Regions from separate parts of the Desulfosporosinus sp. BICA1-9 genome, predicted to be linked through region 3. Evidence: riboswitches for the same ligand, from Rfam matches in the RefSeq annotation. Region 3 holds a riboswitch; each other region holds the start of a gene.
The links. Region 3 has a riboswitch for cyclic di-GMP ahead of JL57_RS22750 (sigma factor-like helix-turn-helix DNA-binding protein). Riboswitches for the same ligand answer to the same signal wherever they lie in the genome.

Region 1 (6,975 bases), on a different contig from region 3:
AAGGTGTCGTGATGGCGAGAAGGGACTCTTGAGAAAGTAAGGAGGAAAAATATATGGCAGCGGTTGTGTTAATTGGTTCTCAATGGGGAGATGAAGGTAAAGGTAAAATAACAGATTTTCTAGCCGAAAAAGCCAATGTCGTTGTAAGGTACCAAGGGGGAAATAATGCTGGACACACGGTTGTGGCGAACGGAGAAGAGTTCAAACTTCACCTAATTCCTTCGGGAATCCTTTACGAGGATAAAACTTGTGTCATTGGCAATGGTGTGGTGATTGATCCGCAGGTTTTGTTAGAAGAACTCAGTTATCTTGCCATACGAGGCATTAAGATCGGTAAGCTCCTTATTAGTAGCAACGCCCATATTATCATGCCCTATCACAGGGTACTTGATGGTTTGGAAGAAGAAGTACGCGCTGAGCACAAAATTGGCACAACGAAGCGTGGAATCGGTCCGGCCTATATGGATAAAGCTTCACGGATCGGAATCCGTGTGATTGATCTGATGGATAAAGAAGAGTTTGCTGACAAACTCAAACGAAATTTAACCGAAAAAAATAATTTGTTTGTCAAAGTCTATGGTAAGGAAGCGCTGAAGTTTGAGGATATTTATGAAACTTACCTTGGCTATGCAGAACAACTTCGTTCGATGGTCACGGACAGTTCTCTGGTAATCGACCAAAGCATTCAAGCGGGGGAGAAGGTGCTCTTTGAGGGTGCACAAGGCACCTTACTAGATATTGACCATGGGACTTACCCCTATGTGACATCTTCCCATCCAATAGCTGGAGGGGCTTGTATTGGTGCAGGTATTGGCCCAACTCGTATTAATCGCGTAATCGGGGTAATCAAGGCCTATACAACTCGCGTCGGAGAAGGTCCTTTCCCAACAGAACTTTTGGACGAGGTCGGAGAAGAAATTCAGAAGAATGGACATGAGTTTGGAACCACGACTGGACGAGCGCGTCGTTGTGGTTGGTTTGATGCGGTCATTGCCCGGTATGCTGTTCGAGTGAGTGGAATTTCCGACTTTGCCATTACGAAGCTTGATGTCCTTACGGGATTTGACACCTTGAAAATCTGCGTTGGATATAGCGTCAATGGAGAAATCATCCGTGAATTTCCCCAAAGTCAAAAGATATTTAAGCAATGTCAACCAGTTTATGAAGAAATGCCTGGTTGGCAAGAAGATGTGACTCATGTACGTCAGTTTGGAGACCTTCCTGAAGCAGCCCGAAATTATATTCTTCGAATTGAAGAGCTTTCAGGTATTCCGGCTACGTTGGTTGCCATAGGTCCAGGACGCGAACAAACCATTGTGCGCGGAGAAATCTTTTAATACAACAAATCTTTAAAAGTATTGACACTTGTGATGGATTAGTGTAATATCTAAATTCGTGGTACAAAACATCTTTCGGGCCATTAGCTCAGTCGGCTAGAGCACCTGACTTTTAATCAGGGTGTCCCGCGTTCGAGTCGCGGATGGCCCACCATTTTCAAAAAAGTGTTTGTAGGCGTAGTACTTGTCAAACATAAGATATAAACGGCAGAAGACAGTGATTTGGCACTATTGTTAAGTTGCTGTTTTTTGCTGTTTATTTCTTTGGTATTGTAAACATATTTTAGGGGAATAATAAATAATTTGTTGTAATAGAAAAGAAAATGTATTTAAAATTAATTCTACGTATGTTATAGTCAATATGATTCAAAAAATAAAGTCTTTTTTGCAAGCTAATAATAATTGACAAAGGCAAACTCGGTGAAAACCGAGGACGCAAAGCTTCGGGTCTTCCACGTTAGGGTGATGATAGCCGAGCCACCAATTTAGAACATTTCGCTTTCTATTTTGGGGAGCGATTTTGTTTTTTAACCGATCAGGTAGTTAATTTCCGGGAGGTCAAAGGGGCAATTGGAAAACCTATATATGTATTGGGGCCATAAATCAGAGTATGAGAAAGGGAGATAAAGGATGACTAAAATCAAATATCGTATTATTTTATTACTAGTAACGACGAGTTTAATTATGGGTTCTATTCTGGGTGGTTATAACATCTATAATGTGATAGTTGCAGAAAAAGCAAACATTACACAATATCGCGATACGTTATATGAACAGTTTGACCGGACCGTTAAACTGGAGGTCCAAACTGCTTATAGTTTAGTTCAAGATATCTATGATAGGCAGAAAAAAGGGGAATACACTCCAGAAGAGGCAAAGAAGACGGCAGCGGATCTTGTAAGAAATTTACGTTACGACCAAGAAAACTATTTTTGGATAGATACGACCGATGGAACAAACGTAGTTCTGCTAGGGCGAGAAGCTTCTGAAGGGAAATCACGTTATGAGGCCAAGGATAGTGAGGGTATACTTTTTGTTCAGGCGTTTATTGCGAACGGTAAACAAGCAGGCGGAGGCTATACGGATTATAGATTTGCAAAGCCAAATCAAACGGAAGCATTACCTAAAAGAAGTTATACCTTATTATTTGAGCCCTATAATTGGGTGATTGGAACGGGAAACTGGGTTGATGATATTGATACACTGGTTTTAGCAAAGCAAATGGAGCATGAAAATAAGACTAAACAAAGCATTATTTATACGATTGTCTCTATTTTACTGGCCCTGGGAGTTTCTCTTGTGACAGGAACAATACTAAGTAATAAAATCTCGAAACAAATTGCCCAAATGGCAACAAATGCTGATGAAATTGCCAAAGGTAATTTGAGAATAGGACAATTCGAAAATAATTCTAAAGATGAAATAGGGAATCTTGGTAGGGCTTTCCGGACCATGACCGACAATTTAATTAACCTTGTTCAACAAGTGTCATCGTCCTCAGCGCAAGTTGCAGCATCATCTCAACAATTGAGCGCAGGGGCAGAACAATCCGCCCAAGCGTCACAACAAGTAGCGATAGCTATCATGGAAGTTTCCGTTGGTGCAGAAAAACAACTAAATGCTGTTAATGATACATCGGCAATTGTTGAGCAGATGTCAGCGGGGATTCAGCAGATGCTGGAAAACGCCAAAATTGTAGTTAGGTCCTCGGAAAAAACGGCCCTTTCGGCGGCAGAGGGTAGTCAGGCAATCGATAAAACGATGCAACAAATGCTTAATATCGAAAGGACAGTGACAGGATCTGCTGATGTGGTCATGAATTTAGGAGAGCGTTCTAAAGAAATCGGGCAGATCGTAGATACCATATCAGGTATAGCATCCCAGACAAACCTTCTGGCCTTAAACGCTGCCATCGAAGCGGCGCGAGCCGGTGAGCAAGGGAGAGGTTTTGCTGTTGTTGCGGATGAGGTCCGAAAATTGGCCGAACAATCACAGGAAGCATCGAAACAGATAGCATTGCTGATTAATAGCATTCAACAAGACACTCAGAAAGCAGTGCTAGCGATGAACGAGGGAACACATCAAGTTAAGCTAGGGACAGAGGTCGCTGGAACGGCAGGACAAGCATTTAATGAAATATCGGGCTTAATTAACCAGGTTTCTTCACAGATTGAAGAAATTTCTGAGGAAATTCAGCAAATGGCTGTGGGGAGTGAAAGAATAGTTTCATCGATTGCGGATATTTATGAGACAAGTCGAGAAATCACGACCCAAACTCAGACTGTGTCTGCCGCGACAGAGGAACAATCGGCATCTGTTGAGGAAATAGCCTCTTCGAGTAACGTTTTAGCAACGATGGCCAATGAATTGCAAGAAACAGTAAAGAAATTTAATTTCTAACAAATCTATCAGGGATAGGCGTTGATCTTAATGTTCCTATCCCCTAACGCCAATGTCCATTAAGACCTTTGATCATCTGGATTTCTCATTTAAAGGATAGAGGCCTCCTTCGTTGCATGTATTGCTTTCGGGTGAGGCGACTTCGGTGAAAATTAATATCCTGCAGCAATAATAAATAAAACTAGGTTTACAAAGATAGATTAAAAGGTATTGACATGTCTAGAAAGATAGTGTAGAATTCATATTTGTGAGTGTCATTTATCTGATGACTGACCACTGAAGCGGCCCGTTGGTCAAGCGGTCTAAGACACCGCCCTTTCACGGCGGTTACACGGGTTCGAATCCCGTACGGGTCACCATACTCGATATACGAAGTTCGAAGCACGAGGTTCGACAAGTATTTCAACCAGCACTCATTAATTAAAGTTGCTAATCTTAGTTCGTATATGGAAGTCGTGGATGGTTATACACCCGATAGAATATCGAATTTCGAAAATCTAACATCGATTATGCCTCGGTAGCTCAGTCGGTAGAGCAGAGGACTGAAAATCCTCGTGTCGGCGGTTCGATTCCGTCCTGAGGCACCACTACTTATTATTTAATAAATCAGTTTAAATAATAAGAGTAAGCACCTAGACATCGCATTTCCTTAGATATTACCTATTAAAAATTAAATATATAATCGGTTCTGTTGATTTCCTTCAGGGAAAAATCAGGACTTTTTTTGTTGTAGCCGAATGGCTTAAACTGTAGAATGTAAATCTATTTAAGAGAAATAATAAGAGCGTGAGATTATTGATCATTTATTGATTCTGCCTAGAGCAGTAATAAACACGACAAGGATTAGGTGAGTACTATGCCACTACCAGAGAATAACTTATTGTTTGGTTTTGAGCCAAGGTTAACCGTTGAACAACGTGAGTACGTCAATGCTATTTTTGATAATCAGTTAGTAATGGTAAATGCCAAAGCAGGTACAGGAAAAACTACTCTCGCAGTCGCTTGCGCAAAAATCATTAAGAAACCTTTAACTTATATTTTTAATCCAGTTCAAGAATCTTCTATGGGGTTCAGACCTGGTACCCAATCCGAAAAAGAAAGCATTTACTATCAACCGCTTGTGGATGCTCTCTTAGAAATTAATGAAAATCCGACTCAATGCATTTATAATGAAGAATCATTGGCTAATGAAGCAATGCGCAGAAAAGTAAGTATTAAACGAGCAATGGATGGGGTTTGGTGTTACCCTAAAAGTCCCGTCTTCCTTAGAGGGACAAATCTTAAAGACATGACGATTATTATTGATGAGTGTCAGAACTTTTCTATTCAAGAGTTAAGGAAAATTTTAACTCGTGTTCATGATTCCTGTAAAATTATATGCATTGGACATTCGGGGCAAATTGACATCCCTGTATCAAAAAGTGGATTCGTTCCGTATATGGAACACTTTAAAGATCAGCCTTATTGCAAGATTGTTACTTTAACGAAGAACTTCCGTGGGGAGTTAGCTAACTGGGCGGATGCCTATCGAGCTCCATAAATCTAGATTGACATATTAGATCTTTACGCTTATAATTTTCTTTGTTGGGATAAGGGTAGCCGATGGTCTTATAGAGGCTTAATTGGACAAAACCCTTGGTAATATCATGCGGACGTGGCTCAGCGGTAGAGCATTGGCTTCCCAAGCCGAGGATCGCGAGTTCGAATCTCGTCGTCCGCTCCATAAAAAAATATTAGACATCGCAAGGGATTGCGGTGTTTTTTGTTTGATAGTGGAGATACCGTCCCATATCTTATAGAGGAGCCTTTTTTGACTTGAGATTAATTCTCTCACTCCGACCAGATGTAACTAGAAATATTGGAAAATGTAGCCCGTGTTTTGAAAAAATATATAGTTAGGATTGATTGACACTACTAGCAGTTTGTAAAAATATACGAAATGGAGCGTATTTGTAATGAATGTAGCCTTTTTCCTTATACCCAAGAAGGACATCGTCTTTCTAAAAGACAATGCGACAATGCGTCAAGCACTAGAGAGGATGGAGTACCACAGTTATTCTGCAGTCCCGCTCATTGATCGTGAGGGGAAATATGTGGGAACGATTACTGAAGGAGATTTGCTGTGGAAGCTTAAAAATACACCGGGTCTCACCTTTGAAAATACGGAGGATATATTCCTTAGCGAAGTGGAACAACATGTTCAGAATTTGCCGGTAACAATTGATGCTGAAATAGAGGATTTGATATCAAGAGCGGTGGTACAAAATTTTGTGCCTGTCGTGGACGATCAACAGATCTTTATAGGAATTGTACGCCGACGGGAAATGATTGAATACTGCTCGAAACTCTTGATCCAGCGAAGAGCAGAGGTCACAACCTAAGACTGGGACTATTACCTTTTATGTGAGTTCAAACCCAGTGAAAACGACGTAGGTATCACTAACAAAGGACAACCTCATTCATAGAATAGAGATTGTCCTTTGTTTTATCATAAAGTACAGATTTTAAGTCAGCATAAGTGATGAAGACGGTCGCCTTCGCCGAGGTTGGAACCAGCCAAGATTACTTTAACTGGAATTATGGGAAAATCAAGGGCTTTTCATGATGAAATATATTAATAAAAAATAGCTTGATTTCTTTAGAATATTATACTAATATATTCCAAGTAAGGGTGCGCTAGAGGAGTTTGTAAGGAGCCATCGTTAACACTATATTCAGAAAAAAGAGGTGCCAATTTGAACGTTTATAGGGACTTCCTGATGCTTTTAATCGAAGATGCTCGAACGAATCTTAATGATAATGCAAGACATAGAGACTTAACAGATCCGAGTATTGTTGAGTTGAGCCAAAGATTAGACGGCTTATTGAATGAGTATTATTTAATTACTCATTCGATGCGCATAGCCTCTTAAACTATATTGTAAATAGATGACTGACAAACTCCGGGAATAAGGTTGATAGAAGCAGCAGTAAGGATAGAAGCACTAAAATTAACGTGAACGTCCAGGAAATAAGATTGAAAAATTTTGAATTGACATAATCCCCCATAATACTTTTCTTACTGGCTATTAGGACCATGAAGATAAGAATGGGGGGTAAAAGGATTCCGTTAACGACTTGAGTTGTCAACATGACGTGATATAAAGACAAATCAGGCCACAAGACGATCGCTGATCCCAAGACGATGAGGACTGTATACAGACCGAAGAATACGGGGGCTTCCTTAAAGGATTTACTG
Region 2 (6,975 bases), on a different contig from region 3:
AGGTTCTCTGAGAAACGCAACCTAAATTGTGAGTCAAAGATCGATCATTATTATCCGACAACTATGTCGTCACGTGAACCCACTGACCCGCAGTTAGTTCCTCCAGTTCAGTTACGTTTAATTTTATGGCAGTATTTGAAGCACCAGCCGCAGGAAAAACATGGGTATATGATTGCAGGGAATAATCCAGATAAATAGGCATCGGTTGACTTAACCCGAAGGGACAAACTCCTCCTACAGGATGCCCAGTTGCCTCGGATACCTCCGAAGCCTCGGGCATCTTGGCCTTGGTATAAAAGATTTCTTTAAACTTCTTATTGTCCAGCCGCTTATCCCCAGCCATGAGAATCATGACAAAGTCTTCCTTGACTTTAAAGAGCAGTGACTTGGCAATTTCGCCTGGGGTTACCCCTAAGGCCTCCGCTGCTTTGGATACTGTACTTGTATCCTCAAAGCTTAATATCTCAATTTCCTTTTTGTTTTGCTTTAAAAATGCCGCTACGGACTCTACAGACATAACCAAAACCCCTCCGATTACAAGTGATTCGCCCAGCATAAATCTTCATTTAAACAGATGATTGCTTTAGCATACATTCCTCGATCAATCACAAATTGCATGTTCACTTGGCGTAAGGACTGCGACACACACTTGATGTTGATGTTATTTTTAGCCAAGGCATTAGCGGCTCTAGCGAGAATTCGAGGCATTGCAATATTCGATCCGATTGCACAAACAATCGCAGCCTCCTGTACTGTAACTGTTCGGTATTCTGCTTGAAGTTCAGACACTAAAGATTCAGCGAGATCTGCCTGCCAAATTACAAGTGAAATACTATTCGCATTGGTGGTTTTCATAATATAGCTAATATTATACTTTTTAAACTTTTTCATAATGTCTAAATCGAACCCAGATTCTCCGACCATAGAAGTATCATGAATTTCCAAAACAACAATTTTATCTGACCCGGCAATGATTTCAATCTTCGCTTCAGGACCTATATAATCATTGGAAATAACAGTTCCCGGGTGGGTAGGTTCAAAGGTATTTTTAATACGCAGGTTAATCCCTGCTATTTCTAACGGCTTAGACGCATTAGGATGGATAGCCTCCATTCCAATGTCCGCAAGTTGATCCGCAACATCATAATTCGTCCTACCGACCGGAATAGCTTTATCGACACCCACAATTTTAGGATCAGCTGATGATAAATGATACTCCTTGTGGATAATTGCCTCATCCGCAGCTAGGTGAGTTGCAATTTTAGAAAAGGTAATTTCTGAGTACCCTCTTTCGTATTGCCTCATAATCCCTTCAGTCCCTTTGGTATATCCAGTAGCAACGATGATTGCTTCGTGAGGATTAACGTTCTTAAAGGATTTTTCTATACGATCGCTGATCGAGAGTTGCTTAGAATCACGGAAGCCCGTTAAATCTACCAACTCCGCGAGAATACCGTTATTGCGCAGGATATTCACCGTGTTAAAGGCGGAATGAGCTTCACCGATCGATGCCAGTAACTCCCTAGCCGCCGAGTAGATACTGTCTCTTCCAACATACCCGGAAGCAATAATATCCTCCATACTATTCAGATAGGCTTTTGTCTGCATAACACGTTCTACTATGAATACTCGGCAAACTTTAGGGTTTAAACCTAGGTCGATAAATGTATCATTAAGTTTAAGGGCCTCACTTAATAGCTCATCCATGGCCGTTTCATAATCTTCCCCTTTGATAAAACGTTGGTAGATTCCCGCAGCTTTAGTCTTTTTATCTTCAAGCAGCATATTTGTTACCCCTGCATAGGCAGAGACGACAAACACCCTACCATAACGAAAATCTTCTGAACTTGGGAAGCCAATTATGTCATTAAGCACAGTCTGAAATTGGAGCATTGATGTACCACCGATTTTTTCTACAGTTAGCATAATAAAATCCGAACCCCTCTTCTGTTTCTTTTTCTCCATTCAAGCATTATTCGTCAGAATTTGGGATATTCCTTCAACTCTTGCGAAATTCATTGCGGATTAGCAGGAAGAAAGTCAGAGTAGCTCCTCTAATAAGTCGAATCCCTCCGCTGCAAAAAGGAAAAGCCAACCTCACTCTAAGCAATGCTTAGCTGCGATTTAGGCGATAATGGATCAATGAGTGGTCTATGTTTACGACGTGTCGCCAAGTAATCCAGCACTCGCTCAGGTGAAGTGTTAAGAATCTGGTGCTGAGAAATCCCTGCCTCACGAACTAATTCTAGGGCTTCACCGAATTCACCGACTCGATCCCAAAAATGTGCATCACTGCCTAAAATCACGGGGCCTTTGAACTTGGCCATATAACGGGCAATAAAACGGCAATTCTCAAGGGCTCCACTTTTTTCTTTGATTGTGGAAAGTGAACTATTGTTTATCTCAACCGGAACATTTAAAAGAGCCGAGGCATAGGCAATTCGCTCAAGATCCATTTCAAAATGTGGACGTCCCGGATGAACCATCATATCCGTATATGGGTTTTCCATCGCTTTTATAAAGGCTTGAGTATTTTGTTCACCTGTCCCTCCGGGATAGCAGATCGGATGAAGCCCAACAAGAACCAGCTTCAGCTTAGCTAAATAAGGGATGGGCATATCTAACTCACCTTCATAGTTCGTAATATTTGCTTCAACCCCTGGCAATAGTTTCACCCCAAAAATCTCATCAGGAAGAATTGACAAATTACCAAAATGGTACAGATGAGGTGCACCTGGCATACTTGGACCATGGTCCGTCATTCCCATCAATTTGAGCCCTTTGCGAGAGGCTGCTTGCGCATTTTCAGTAATAGTACTGTAGGCATGTCCACTTGTTATGGTATGAGTATGCAAGTCAACCAATAGTTCCATTTTAATCACCTCATTTTATATTATCAGGCAAACCTTGGTTTGGATCTTAATATCTTTAGTTCATTCTATATTATACTTTGTGTGTAAAGTCCAAATTATGCTGTGGTTAAAGATCTGTTAAAATATTAATAGATCATCGCTTTTAAATTTTCTTTACTGCTTAACTATAATATAGGAAAAAGAGACCTGCAATAGGAATAGGCCACGACCTCGTCGTGGCCTATTCCTATCTCTAGTTTGATACTAATCCCGACTTAGATAGCGGCTTGAATTTGCTAACATAAACAATGGGTTTCTCAAATAATTGATGGGATATAAATCATCCCTTGCAGAAATCAGCGCCATTATCTTCCCGATTTTTGATGATGGATCAATAGCAACGATCACAAAAGCATCTTTTTCAGAGGTTAAAGGATAGATAACATTGTTTTTATTCAGAACATCATGATAGGCATCTAGCGTAAGCATCCTGAAATCACTGTTCCGCCATCGTATATCGTAAAGCTTAAAGGCCTGATGGGCCACTAACGGTAAAAAGGTTTCTTCAGTTAAATACAATTCGATTCCCATCATGTAGCCTTCACTATCTAGGTCATTCCAATATTCACAATGAAACGATTTATCCACTGACTCTCTATACGTCTTCGTTGCCAAACGCATTTGACTCAAACTTTGACCCATGCTATGCCATTTAATTCTTGGAATGCTAAGACTGTTCACATCATAGTAAAGCCCGATATCGCTTTTCTCGAGGGTATACTCGTCAGTCGTTTGATTAGGCATAAGGTAGATATAGCCCATTTGCATGTTGTTATCGCAGGTAATAAGCACGGAACATCCCCCCCAAAGCTTCATATGCCAGCTTGTCTGGTTGATTGTTTACACTTTGATTATCTAATTATTCTATCACTGTTTCTGCGCAAGTGCACATTTTTCCTGCAATCAAACTGTATACAATTTTCGACACCGAAATAACGAGCCATCAGTCTCCTTCATTCTCTAAGTAACGTGGTTAAAACTGACCGATTGCACAAACCTGGTTAAATCCTTGAGCAAATCGCAGATTAGTTCCTCGTTAACGAATTTTCCGTTTTTATCAAAAAAAATTCTTATGAGAGGTCTACTCGGATAATTGTAATGAATACCGACGACTGTACCCATTTCACCTGTATTTAAGGTAACTATAGAACCTTGCGGATAAAGTATTAAACACTGTTCAAAACAGTGTACAATCTCTTGATCAAAATCTTTCCCGGAACCAGCCACGATGATTTCTAAAGCGTGATAGGGGGGCAACCCTTTGCGGTAGGGTCGATCCGCAACAAGGGCATCAAAAACGTCAGCAACTGCAACGATTTGTGCATTAGTCGTAATAGCTCTCTGTCTTAAACCATCCGGATAGCCCTCGCCATTCCAACGTTCATGATGATGACGGACTATGCTGAGAATCTCCTTTGAGATATTGGAGTATTTAAGCATTTCCTCACCCATCTCTGGATGCTTTTTAATAATCGTAAATTCTTCTCTATTTAAGCCCGAAGGTTTATTCAGTATTTCAAGGGGCAAAGAACTTTTACCCAAATCATGAAACATCGCACCCATAGATAAAGTTCTTAGTTTTTGTCCTGAAAACCCCATTTTCAACCCTACTAGAGTAGCTAATAACGCAACATTTACGGAATGAATATATGTATAATTATCAAAGTTTCGAAATTCATTAAAATCTATATAGACACGGGAATTTCCTTCTAACTCGTTGATAATTTTATCAACAATAGCAAACGAATCGATTAAACGTGTAGAGCTAAAAAGGCAGACGCTTTCAAAGACTTTGCGAACATAGCCTACGATAAAACGGTACTCCGAGGAAGGAAATCTACGTTCTTCATTGGGAGGATGAGAATTCTCCAAATCATATTGTAAAGTATATAACTTTCGTTGGAGAAGAAGTTCATGGATTTTTGTGGTAATTGGCTTACCTTTAGATAACAACAATACTCCTTGTATATCATATAGATCAAGCTCTGAAAGTTCTCCAATTTCAAAGCTGTTCATTGTTAGGGGTTCCAACTTTGTTATCAAAACCAACTTTCCTCCTTATACAACAAAAGACGCCAAATAAGTATACGGCGACAAGTTTTTTCGATATCCGGCTTTCTTCACCATAATGTGTTAAGACCCGTGGCTTTGCGCCCTCAGTTCTCACTGAGTTTGCCGTTATCGCAGAGGTATTAAATTGATCATGGCCTAATACATCACAGAAAACATGACCTAAAGCAGGCCTTTAGGCCTATAGGATATACCTTCGCTAATATATCACACACAACAATAATATACAATATAATACAATCTTATCATAATATTAAATTATTCATTCCATCATTTTCAACGATCCGTCGCTAGATTTATCATCAGTAAATTGAGCAAAGAACAACTCAGATCAACTCTCTGGCCCCTAAATTAGACGAGTAGACTCAAACTATGATATTCTTAACTGATACCCCTATCTAACTCAGCAAATATTACTGCCAAAGGAGTATATTCATGCCTCGCTTTTACCTCTCTGAACAAATAATTCAAGATCTAGCGGATAATGATCGTGTATATAAAAAAGGGCTTTCCTATTACGCGGCTGGTAGAGTCTACAATTTCAGTTTTTCCCCCGATAAAGGCCTAATAAACGCTTCTGTCATCGGAGGTTTACGCTATGTTGTTCAACTAGCCTTCGAGAGGGACAACTCCGTACGCTCATATCGCTGCACATGCCCAGCCTTCAAAGACTATCCAGGAGCCTGCAAACATGTTATCGCCGTCTTAAAAACAGCCCAACAAAAATTACCGTCAGCTTGGACAGACCCTGTCGTTCAAAGCCGCGTGGTTGATGAGCTTCTCACTGTTTTTGCGAATCAACGACAGGAAACTCCTTATGAAGAACTGACTCTAAACATGGAACTCCAAACCCTGCCCAGCCATCGGCTTTCTACACATCTACAACTTAGAGTAGGTCTGCAGCGACTCTATGTTGTAAAAGATATCGGACAATTTCTTACTGCGCTTAAATCAGGCCGCTCGCTAGAATTTGGTAAGCAATTTACCCTGGAACCTACGAGACAAACTTTCAAAGAGGAAGATCGTAGGGTAATTGCCATGCTTCAAGAAATGAATGACCAACATTCAGCCATAATCGAGATGCAAGGGCCCTTTTACGCGACAACCGTGCTCAATCAAAAATTGTTACCCTTGACGGGCTATTATTTAACTAAGTTTTTAGACGCTTTGGGGGATAAAGTGTTTTCTTGGAGCTTTGAAGCTCCCCCTCCCACACCCACTCAAATTATTCGGCATGGGCTACCCATCGAATTTTCCCTCCAATCACAAGGTCAGGATCTGGCATTAACACTCGAAACTGAAGAAATGCCCCTCCAACTGACGGATGATGGGAGTTACTACGTTTACCAAGCTAAAATCCATCAAGCTTCCCCCAACCAAAAAGAACTCCTTTTACCTCTCCTGTCAGCCCTTCGCCAAGGATCCGTGACCAATATTGTGATTCCAGCAGCCCAGAAGGAGCTTTTCGCCTCAGAAGCCCTGCCCTTAATCGGGAAATTAGGTCCCGTAATCATTGATCCTGTCCTAGAAGATAAATTTACTCAAGAAAGCTTACAAGCCAAAATCTATTTTGATCGTTCTAACGAGATGGGCATCACAGCTCGTTTAGAATTCCACTATGGAGAGACCATCATTAATCCATTTTCTGCGACCCGGGATACTAGTAACGAGTCCGCTGCCAGCGATGTTATTCTCATCCGTTCTGTCAATCAGGAACGAATGATCCTCAACATTCTGGAACACGCCGATTTTATCGTATCTAAAGGGAAAATTTACCTTGAAGACGATGATAAAATCTTTGATTTTACCGTCAATTGGCTTCCTCAACTGAGAGACCTTGCAGAACTCTATTATTCGGATCAATTCAGGCTCAAAATCCGCACCTCTACGACGTTTTCCGGCCAAGTTCGCTTAGACGAAACTTTAGATATCTTGGAAATATCCTTTCAATATACTGATATCGATCAAAATGAATTATCGGATATCTTTCATT
Region 3 (6,975 bases):
TGTCGCCACAATACCTCCCGGAATACCGCCGGAAGCAACAGCTCCGACAAGGTTACCCATAGCGCCGGCAATCTCAGCCGCTAAGCGGACTTTATCCCAACCATGCTGCATCGCTTTTTTATCAAGTATTGCTCTGCTCTCCGGTGTGGAATCCAGGTACAGCACAAGGTCCTTGCCTGTTCTCAGTGCCGCATTGGCCTCTTCCTCATATTGCTGCCAGCCTCCGTCAACAAGCTGCCAGCAGGGCATGCAGAGTGCATGAGTTCCCGGCTGCAATATCAATAGCTCCACCTGCTGCTTTGTGACAGGCGAAACACTAGCGGCCACTGTGATTACAGGGCCTTCAGCCTTTGGAAATGGAGCATATGCTTTGGACCTGGCTATACCCCAAGCGCTGGCTATGTATTGTGAGAGGCCGGTAGAACCTACAACCAGGCAATCAGGTAGATTTGCAGAATGCGCCGCAATAGTTTCAAGGTCTTGTTCCGATTCGACATCTAAAACTACCAGTCCAATCCCTTGGGCAGCCAATTGCCGAATCTTCGTCTGGAATATAACTGAAGGTTCACGTACCTGCACGAGAGGAATGTGGGCAACCTTGCGTTTCGATTGTCCGTCTAAAACCCTGACAAGATCTGATTTCAGAGCCGGGCAGGTGGGATCCAGTGAAACAGGGCTCTTCGACAGGGGTATGCCGTTCAGGTAGTGAACTCCGTCAACGGTTGTCCTGCCATAGTAGGGAAAAGCCGGAGCTACCAGGGCTATCGGATAACTGAACCCATCCATCACCCCGTCAATATCAGCTCCTAAATTCCCGCGCAGAGTAGAATCCACCGACTTGTAAATACGCTCACATCCGATCCTCTTCAAGTACAGTGAAGCGCCCATTGCCTTTTGGTAGGCAGCTTCCTTATGAAGTGGACGACTGTCCGTATCCACTGACAAGACCTCGCAGCAAGGGAATTTACCCTTAGGCATTTCCGCCATTGCTATTGTAGAGAGACCTCTTTTTGCAAACTGTACGCCACAGTCTGTTACACTGGAAAAGTCATCTGCAATAATCGCAGCTTTATACATGTATACATTCCCCCCTTTGGCTGTTGTCACAGCATTCCTTTTATAACCGATATTGCAGTGCCCTTTTGAGAGAGCCCGAAACAAACAGCTGATCAATCAAACCCGTACAATCTCTACACCGATTCTCTGCATATCGTTCATGATTGATAAATCCAATTCCGTTCCGGTGATAACCTTATCTACTTTATCAAACGGACATATTTGAAGAACGGCGGACGAAGTAAACTTGGTATGGTCGCACAACACCACGCACTCCTTTGCGCGTTCGATCATCAGCCTTTTACAGCTCATCTCCTCGATACGGTAATTCATCATTCCATATTTCAGGTCAACCGCATCCACACCTAAAAACAATTTGTCTGCATGCAGCTCTTTCCACAGGTTTTCTGCAAAGAAACCCATCGATGTATAGTAACCTTTGCGGATGTATCCGCCTACAGCAATCAATTCTATGATGGGGTGTGGGGCAAGTATATAAGCAATTTCGATATCATTTGTCATCACTGTGATATTCAGGTTGCTGTCGGCAAGCAGTTTAGCAAGTTCACAAACAGTAGTGGATGAATCCAGGATGATGCTGTCGCCGTCTTTGATTTCCGCCATCGCCCGTTCTGCGATGCGGCGTTTCTCATCAATATTCATATTGATACGTTCGGATAATGGAGGCTCATACTTCTGATCATCAATCTTAGACTTCACCGCACCATGCATGCGTTTAATCAAGCCTTTTTGAGCCAGCGTTTTCAGGTCCCTGCGCATTGTGGCGCTCGATACCTTGAACTCCTTGCAAAGCTCTGAAAATGAAGCATATTCGTGTTGATCAATATATGATAGAAGTGTTTGTAATCTGTCTGACCGCATAATGTACCTCTTTTTCGCTTTTTATTTATAAAATAACTCACATTCGCTCATTTGTCAATTATTATGTGCGTAATAATTGAGCGAACTGGTTTAAATTGAGGATTATAGTTGCCTCGATGTGACAAACTTTCAATCATTATCATGACCGAAATTGTAAATTTTGAGCGTTATGAGCGACAAATTATTGACATATAGCTCACTTTTTTATATATTGTTGTTGGATAGTTAAGTAAGGATAGTCAACGAAAGGGGGATAAGGCATGAAGCTTATTGTTATGCTCACACATAATGATGTTACTGTTGCAAATGCAAAGGAGGTGTTTGAATCCTGCACCGACCTGCCGGTCTGTCACTGGGGCTTTAAAAATATCGGGCTCCCGGTGGAGGAAATGAAGGACCTTGCAAAAGCAATCAAGGCTGCAGGAAAAGTCACGCACATGGAAATTGTAAGCTACACTGAGGAAGAATGTCTGGCCGGTGCCAAACTCGCAATAGAATGCGGAATCGATTACCTGTTGGGCACCAAATATTTTCCATCCGTAGCGCAGTTCCTCAAAAATTCCAGCACCAAATACTTTCCTTTCTGTGGTGACGTCTGGGGAAGTCCCTCTATCCTCGGAAACTCCATTGAGGAAATTATAGAGGATGCGAAAAGGCTTGAGGGGCTGGGGGTGGATGGTATTGATCTGCTGGCCTACCGCTTCTTTGGTAACTCTGCAGAACTAATTACACAATTCTCCCGCTCAGTAAAAATCCCTTTGGTGATCGCAGGCAGCATCAACAGTTTTGACAGATTGAATTTTGTAAATCAGATCCAGCCTTGGGGTTTCACAATCGGAAGTGCATTATTCACACATCAATTCATGAATGCAGCTTCTTTCCGGAAAAACTTGATATGTGTTTTGAGCTATCTCCAAGGGATTATGAGCAATAAGTCCTAGAGAAATAATGCAGTTTGTCCTCTATCTTATCAGTTTCGACCGGAGGTTAATAGATTCGGGAGTTGGAAGCGTTGATTTGATAAATGCAAATTGTATCTTGAAAAAACATGGTCGGCATACAACCAAAGGAGGTGTGGAATGTCTAAAGCGACGGCGGATTTTTTCGAAGGACTTCCTGACAATTGGGGGAGATGGGGAGACAACGATGAGGTAGGAGGCTTGAATTTTCTTAGTGACAGTGAGATTTTAAGAGGTGTCAAAGCAGTGGAATCCGGAAGAACATTCACTTTGATGATGGCGCTGAATTCCCCTGGTAAAGCGCCGAACTGGCCGGGCAGAGAGAAGGAATTGCATAGGATGTGCCGTGATAAAAGTCATTATCTTAGCGGTGCCGTCATAGCCGGGAAGGGTGGTGTTGAATATGCAGATGATATTATCACTGTAAACTGCCATGGAACAACTCATTGCGACGCTCTGGCGCATACCTGGCTTGCTGATAAAGCCTGGAACGGCTACAATGCAGCGGCCAATTCGATTGGAGGGATCAAAAAAGCCAGTATCCGGCCCATTGCAGAGAGAGGAATTGTCGGGCACGTAGTTCTATTGGATATAGCAAGATATAAAAAAGTACCTTACCTGAAAATGCATACGAGGATCACACTGGAAGATTTGATTGAAACAGCAGACTACCAGAAGCTAGAAATAAAAAAGTACGATATAGTCTTGATCAGAACGGGGATATTCAATCTATTCTTCAATGAAGGTCCGGAAAGCTTCTATAAGGACTTTGCCGAGCCGGGTATAAATTATGATGAAAACCTTATCAGATGGTTCTATGAAATGGAAATTTCCGTATTTGGAACAGATACATTAGGCAACGAAATGATCCCCTGCCCGGAGACTGGGATTTATAATGCAATGCACGCGGCTCTCAGCAGAAATCTTGGCATTGTTTTCATAGAGGCACATTGGTTGGAACAATGGGCTGAAGATTGTGAGAAAGACGGTAAGTATAACGGACTTTATGTGGCGTCACCTTTAATGATTCACTGGGCGACGGCAAGTCCCGTAAACCCCGTGGTGATTAAATGAAAAGCAGATTATAAACCGGCATGCGGAAGTTAAACTTCTATAAAAATAAAAATTTAAGGAGGATATTATGAGTGAACAAAACAAATATGCGATCAATATGGGTGCAAAATTCGATTTTCTTGATCTTATAAAAGTGCCTGAGCTTATTGATGCATGTAAAGAAAAGTGGTTCAATCAAACCTTAAGCAAGGTGAATGATAGTTTAGTGAGGCTAGGCGTTTTTAACGAAGGTGAATTCCACTGGCACAAACATGATAATGAGGATGAGTTTTTCTTTGTTGTGAAAGGTCAATTGCATATTGAACTTGAAGATAAAACCCTTACACTGCAAACACATGAGGGTATTACAATTCCTAAAGGCATTTTGCATCGGCCTTATGTAAAAGAACCTACAGCTGTTTTAATGGTGGAAGCAGATTCGGTTACGCCGACCGGTGACTGAACAATATATCAGCATTCTAAAATATAAAGTTAAGACAGAGTTGATCTATCTAGATGACTTGAATTATAAGGGTCGCAAATTACATGCACAAAGCCGATACTGCAATGGCTGATAATGAATTATCTTATAACAGCATAATAATCGTTTCAATTACACATTAATCTAGAATGATGTGTTTATGAAAAAATGAAATATTAGGCAAACTTACCGAAAGGTAAGGACGCAAAGTCATAGGGTCTACTATGCAAATGCATTATGACAGCCTGGCTGCCAAGCGGGTCTCTTTCTATGCCTAAATACCTGTCGAAGCCCTCCGAGCTTACGAGTTTGGAGGCTATTTTTATGCTTTCTCAGTATGTAATAAAAAATTATCAGTCGCTACCGAATAGTGGCCTGGCGTGATGACGCGGATATCTATGCTCTTTGCATCATGGCATACGATAAACTATTTGCGGTAAGCCCGATTCTGAACTGCCGGGCAGAGCTAAACGCGCGAAAAAATAAAATACACAGCATCCTTAACGCTCATTTGGCATGTTTCCAAATGGGCGTTTTTTTATATAAAACCGGCCGCTCCATTTTATGCCGCTCCCCTCCGCTTGTTCTTCATTTCCAGATTTTAAAAATCATGAAATGGAGGACAAGCTTCATGGACAACCATGATAAAAAATATACCCTATTGGTTAGAGGGACGCGCGTCACAGTGGCCAAGGAGGTCTACAAAGCCTATTACCACTGCCGGGACAGGGAGAAGTACCTGGACAAGCTGGCGGAGTATAACAATATCTCGCTTGAAGGCTGCAATGAGAAAGGCATCTCCGTGGGGTACATAATTTCTACTGCAGAGGATTCCATGGAGGATGAAATTGTTCAGCGCGATATGGTTACAAGGCTTGAACAATGTCTGCTGCAGCTAGATGAAGCTGAACGCCAGCTGATTATAGCGCTGTTTTACCTCGAAAAAAGCGAGCATCAATTGGCTGCGGAAACTGGTATTCCGCGCATGACGTTACATGACCGAAAGGTCAGGGCTCTTGGCAAGCTAAAAAAACTTTTAGAAATAAAAAAATTTTCCGTCCAACCCCTCACTTTTTTTCCTAAAGAAGTGAGGGGATTTTTTTTATTCCCCTATTGTTCTTTGAAAATTTCATATCCGGCAGCACAAATACATGAGCTGTCCAGCCGTGTGAAAAGCGGCAGCGACGTTGACGGGCGCGCCAAGACTGCCTGCGGATGAATTTCATCCGTCGAACCGATGGCATCGAAGGTGACGAGCGGAAACACCCGGTCATAAAACAGTCTGTGGTGGACTGTTTCGCAATGAAATGGACAGTGATAATGCTACTTCAGTCCAGCCAGAGACTCAAGCAATGGGGGCGGCTCGCAGAGATCCTGGGAGAGGTGAAATTCCTATGGTGTTTGCTTAACCGGCAAACCGTTTATGCTGCCGCCCTGAGAGCCGCAAGGCTTTTTCGCTTCGGGAAGTAGTGTCGAATAGAAGCGGCAATTCGTAATGAAGAACAAGCAGATCATTTTTTGATCTTAGAAACTATGCGGCAGGATGGACTTTTTCCGTCCTGCCGTATCCTTCTGAGATTAAATTCAAAATAATGAAATAGGCGGATTAGCAAAGTAACCCGCCCCTTCCCGAACCGTGCAGGCGGCTTTGACCGCACACGGCTCTCCATATTCCAAATGGGTTATCGTCGTTTCAGCTGATTAAGCTGGAACCTGCCAGCTTCGACATTAGCAAAGCAGTGTCCGCAAAGGGGTATCTGACGCCGGTTGATGTCCAGCATGACAGTGACAATCGGTGCGTAGGGCTTGTCGAGCTTCTTCTTCGTTTTCCGGTGATACATGTTGACATTTGAATGCGGATTGCCGCAGATGTAGCATACACGGGAAAGCTGGTCCATCAAGTTAAACTTTGGTAAGTCAAATGAATTAACTGCCGACTTGATTTTAGCGAAGAAGTCGTTTTTTCTCGCCAAAGATTTGTACAGTGCCAGACTGACAGAGCAGGCTTTACCTTTGGCATTTGTGTAATTGACCAAGAGAGCTTTGCCGTACCGGGCGAACACTTTCTTTAAGCTGATGTCAAATTTGCGCGCCAGAGTTTTAGCGATTGAGAACTGCACGATGTATTGGATGCGGGAGCCCAGGTAGAAGTTTGCACAGCCGCGTTGCTGAGTCAGGAGTCCACGGAGTACCTGGTTGCCATACTTGATGATTTCTTCCGGAGATTCTCTAAGGAGGCGAGTGATACCAATGGGATAACCGTTGCCTTTACACATACCGTTTTCACGTAGCTTTTTCAGGATGCCCTCCGTATTCATGTAGATACGGAGGGTTGGATCAAAAGGGTCGCTTTGAAACTTACTGTGTTTGACAGAGCCCTTGCGGATGATATATCCGAGAAAGGGCACGTCATCATCTGCGGCATGTGTGATTTTGGTTTTCTCGTCACTTAACCTCAGGCAGAGTTCGTTTTTCAGGAATTCCTTGATTTTCTGTTTCAAGTCGACTGCATAGGCTTTAGGAGCAATCAAGCCAATCAGAAGG

Region 1: linked by a shared signal. The riboswitch ahead of JL57_RS06330 (methyl-accepting chemotaxis protein) and the one ahead of JL57_RS22750 (sigma factor-like helix-turn-helix DNA-binding protein) in region 3 are both predicted to bind cyclic di-GMP.
Region 2: linked by a shared signal. The riboswitch ahead of JL57_RS16865 (HD-GYP domain-containing protein) and the one ahead of JL57_RS22750 (sigma factor-like helix-turn-helix DNA-binding protein) in region 3 are both predicted to bind cyclic di-GMP.

What each region holds. Positions count from the first base shown of each region.
Region 1 is NZ_JUEE01000046.1:89,695-96,669, forward strand. It holds gene JL57_RS06320 (adenylosuccinate synthase) at 54-1,337, shown strand; tRNA gene JL57_RS06325 (tRNA-Lys) at 1,415-1,491, shown strand; cyclic di-GMP riboswitch class I at 1,738-1,822, shown strand; gene JL57_RS06330 (methyl-accepting chemotaxis protein) at 1,968-3,737, shown strand; tRNA gene JL57_RS06335 (tRNA-Glu) at 4,021-4,096, shown strand; tRNA gene JL57_RS06340 (tRNA-Phe) at 4,249-4,324, shown strand; gene JL57_RS06345 (PhoH family protein) at 4,618-5,277, shown strand; tRNA gene JL57_RS06350 (tRNA-Gly) at 5,386-5,460, shown strand; gene JL57_RS06355 (CBS domain-containing protein) at 5,693-6,118, shown strand; gene JL57_RS06360 (aspartyl-phosphate phosphatase Spo0E family protein) at 6,473-6,649, shown strand; gene JL57_RS06365 (Nramp family divalent metal transporter) at 6,651-6,975, opposite strand, start outside.
Region 2 is NZ_JUEE01000138.1:64,700-71,674, forward strand. It holds gene JL57_RS16845 (YbaK/EbsC family protein) at 62-517, opposite strand; gene JL57_RS16850 (aspartate kinase) at 535-1,926, opposite strand; gene JL57_RS16855 (phosphatase) at 2,103-2,873, opposite strand; gene JL57_RS16860 (hypothetical protein) at 3,117-3,704, opposite strand; gene JL57_RS16865 (HD-GYP domain-containing protein) at 3,873-4,955, opposite strand; cyclic di-GMP riboswitch class I at 5,015-5,099, opposite strand; partial or broken gene JL57_RS16870 (SNF2 helicase associated domain-containing protein) at 5,418-6,975, shown strand, end outside.
Region 3 is NZ_JUEE01000180.1:3,728-10,702, forward strand. It holds gene JL57_RS22725 (four-carbon acid sugar kinase family protein) at 1-1,077, opposite strand, end outside; gene JL57_RS22730 (DeoR/GlpR family DNA-binding transcription regulator) at 1,174-1,938, opposite strand; gene JL57_RS22735 (hypothetical protein) at 2,199-2,879, shown strand; gene JL57_RS22740 (cyclase family protein) at 3,018-3,971, shown strand; gene JL57_RS22745 (cupin domain-containing protein) at 4,039-4,413, shown strand; cyclic di-GMP riboswitch class I at 4,601-4,688, shown strand; gene JL57_RS22750 (sigma factor-like helix-turn-helix DNA-binding protein) at 5,063-5,650, shown strand; partial or broken gene JL57_RS22760 (group II intron reverse transcriptase/maturase) at 6,114-6,971, opposite strand.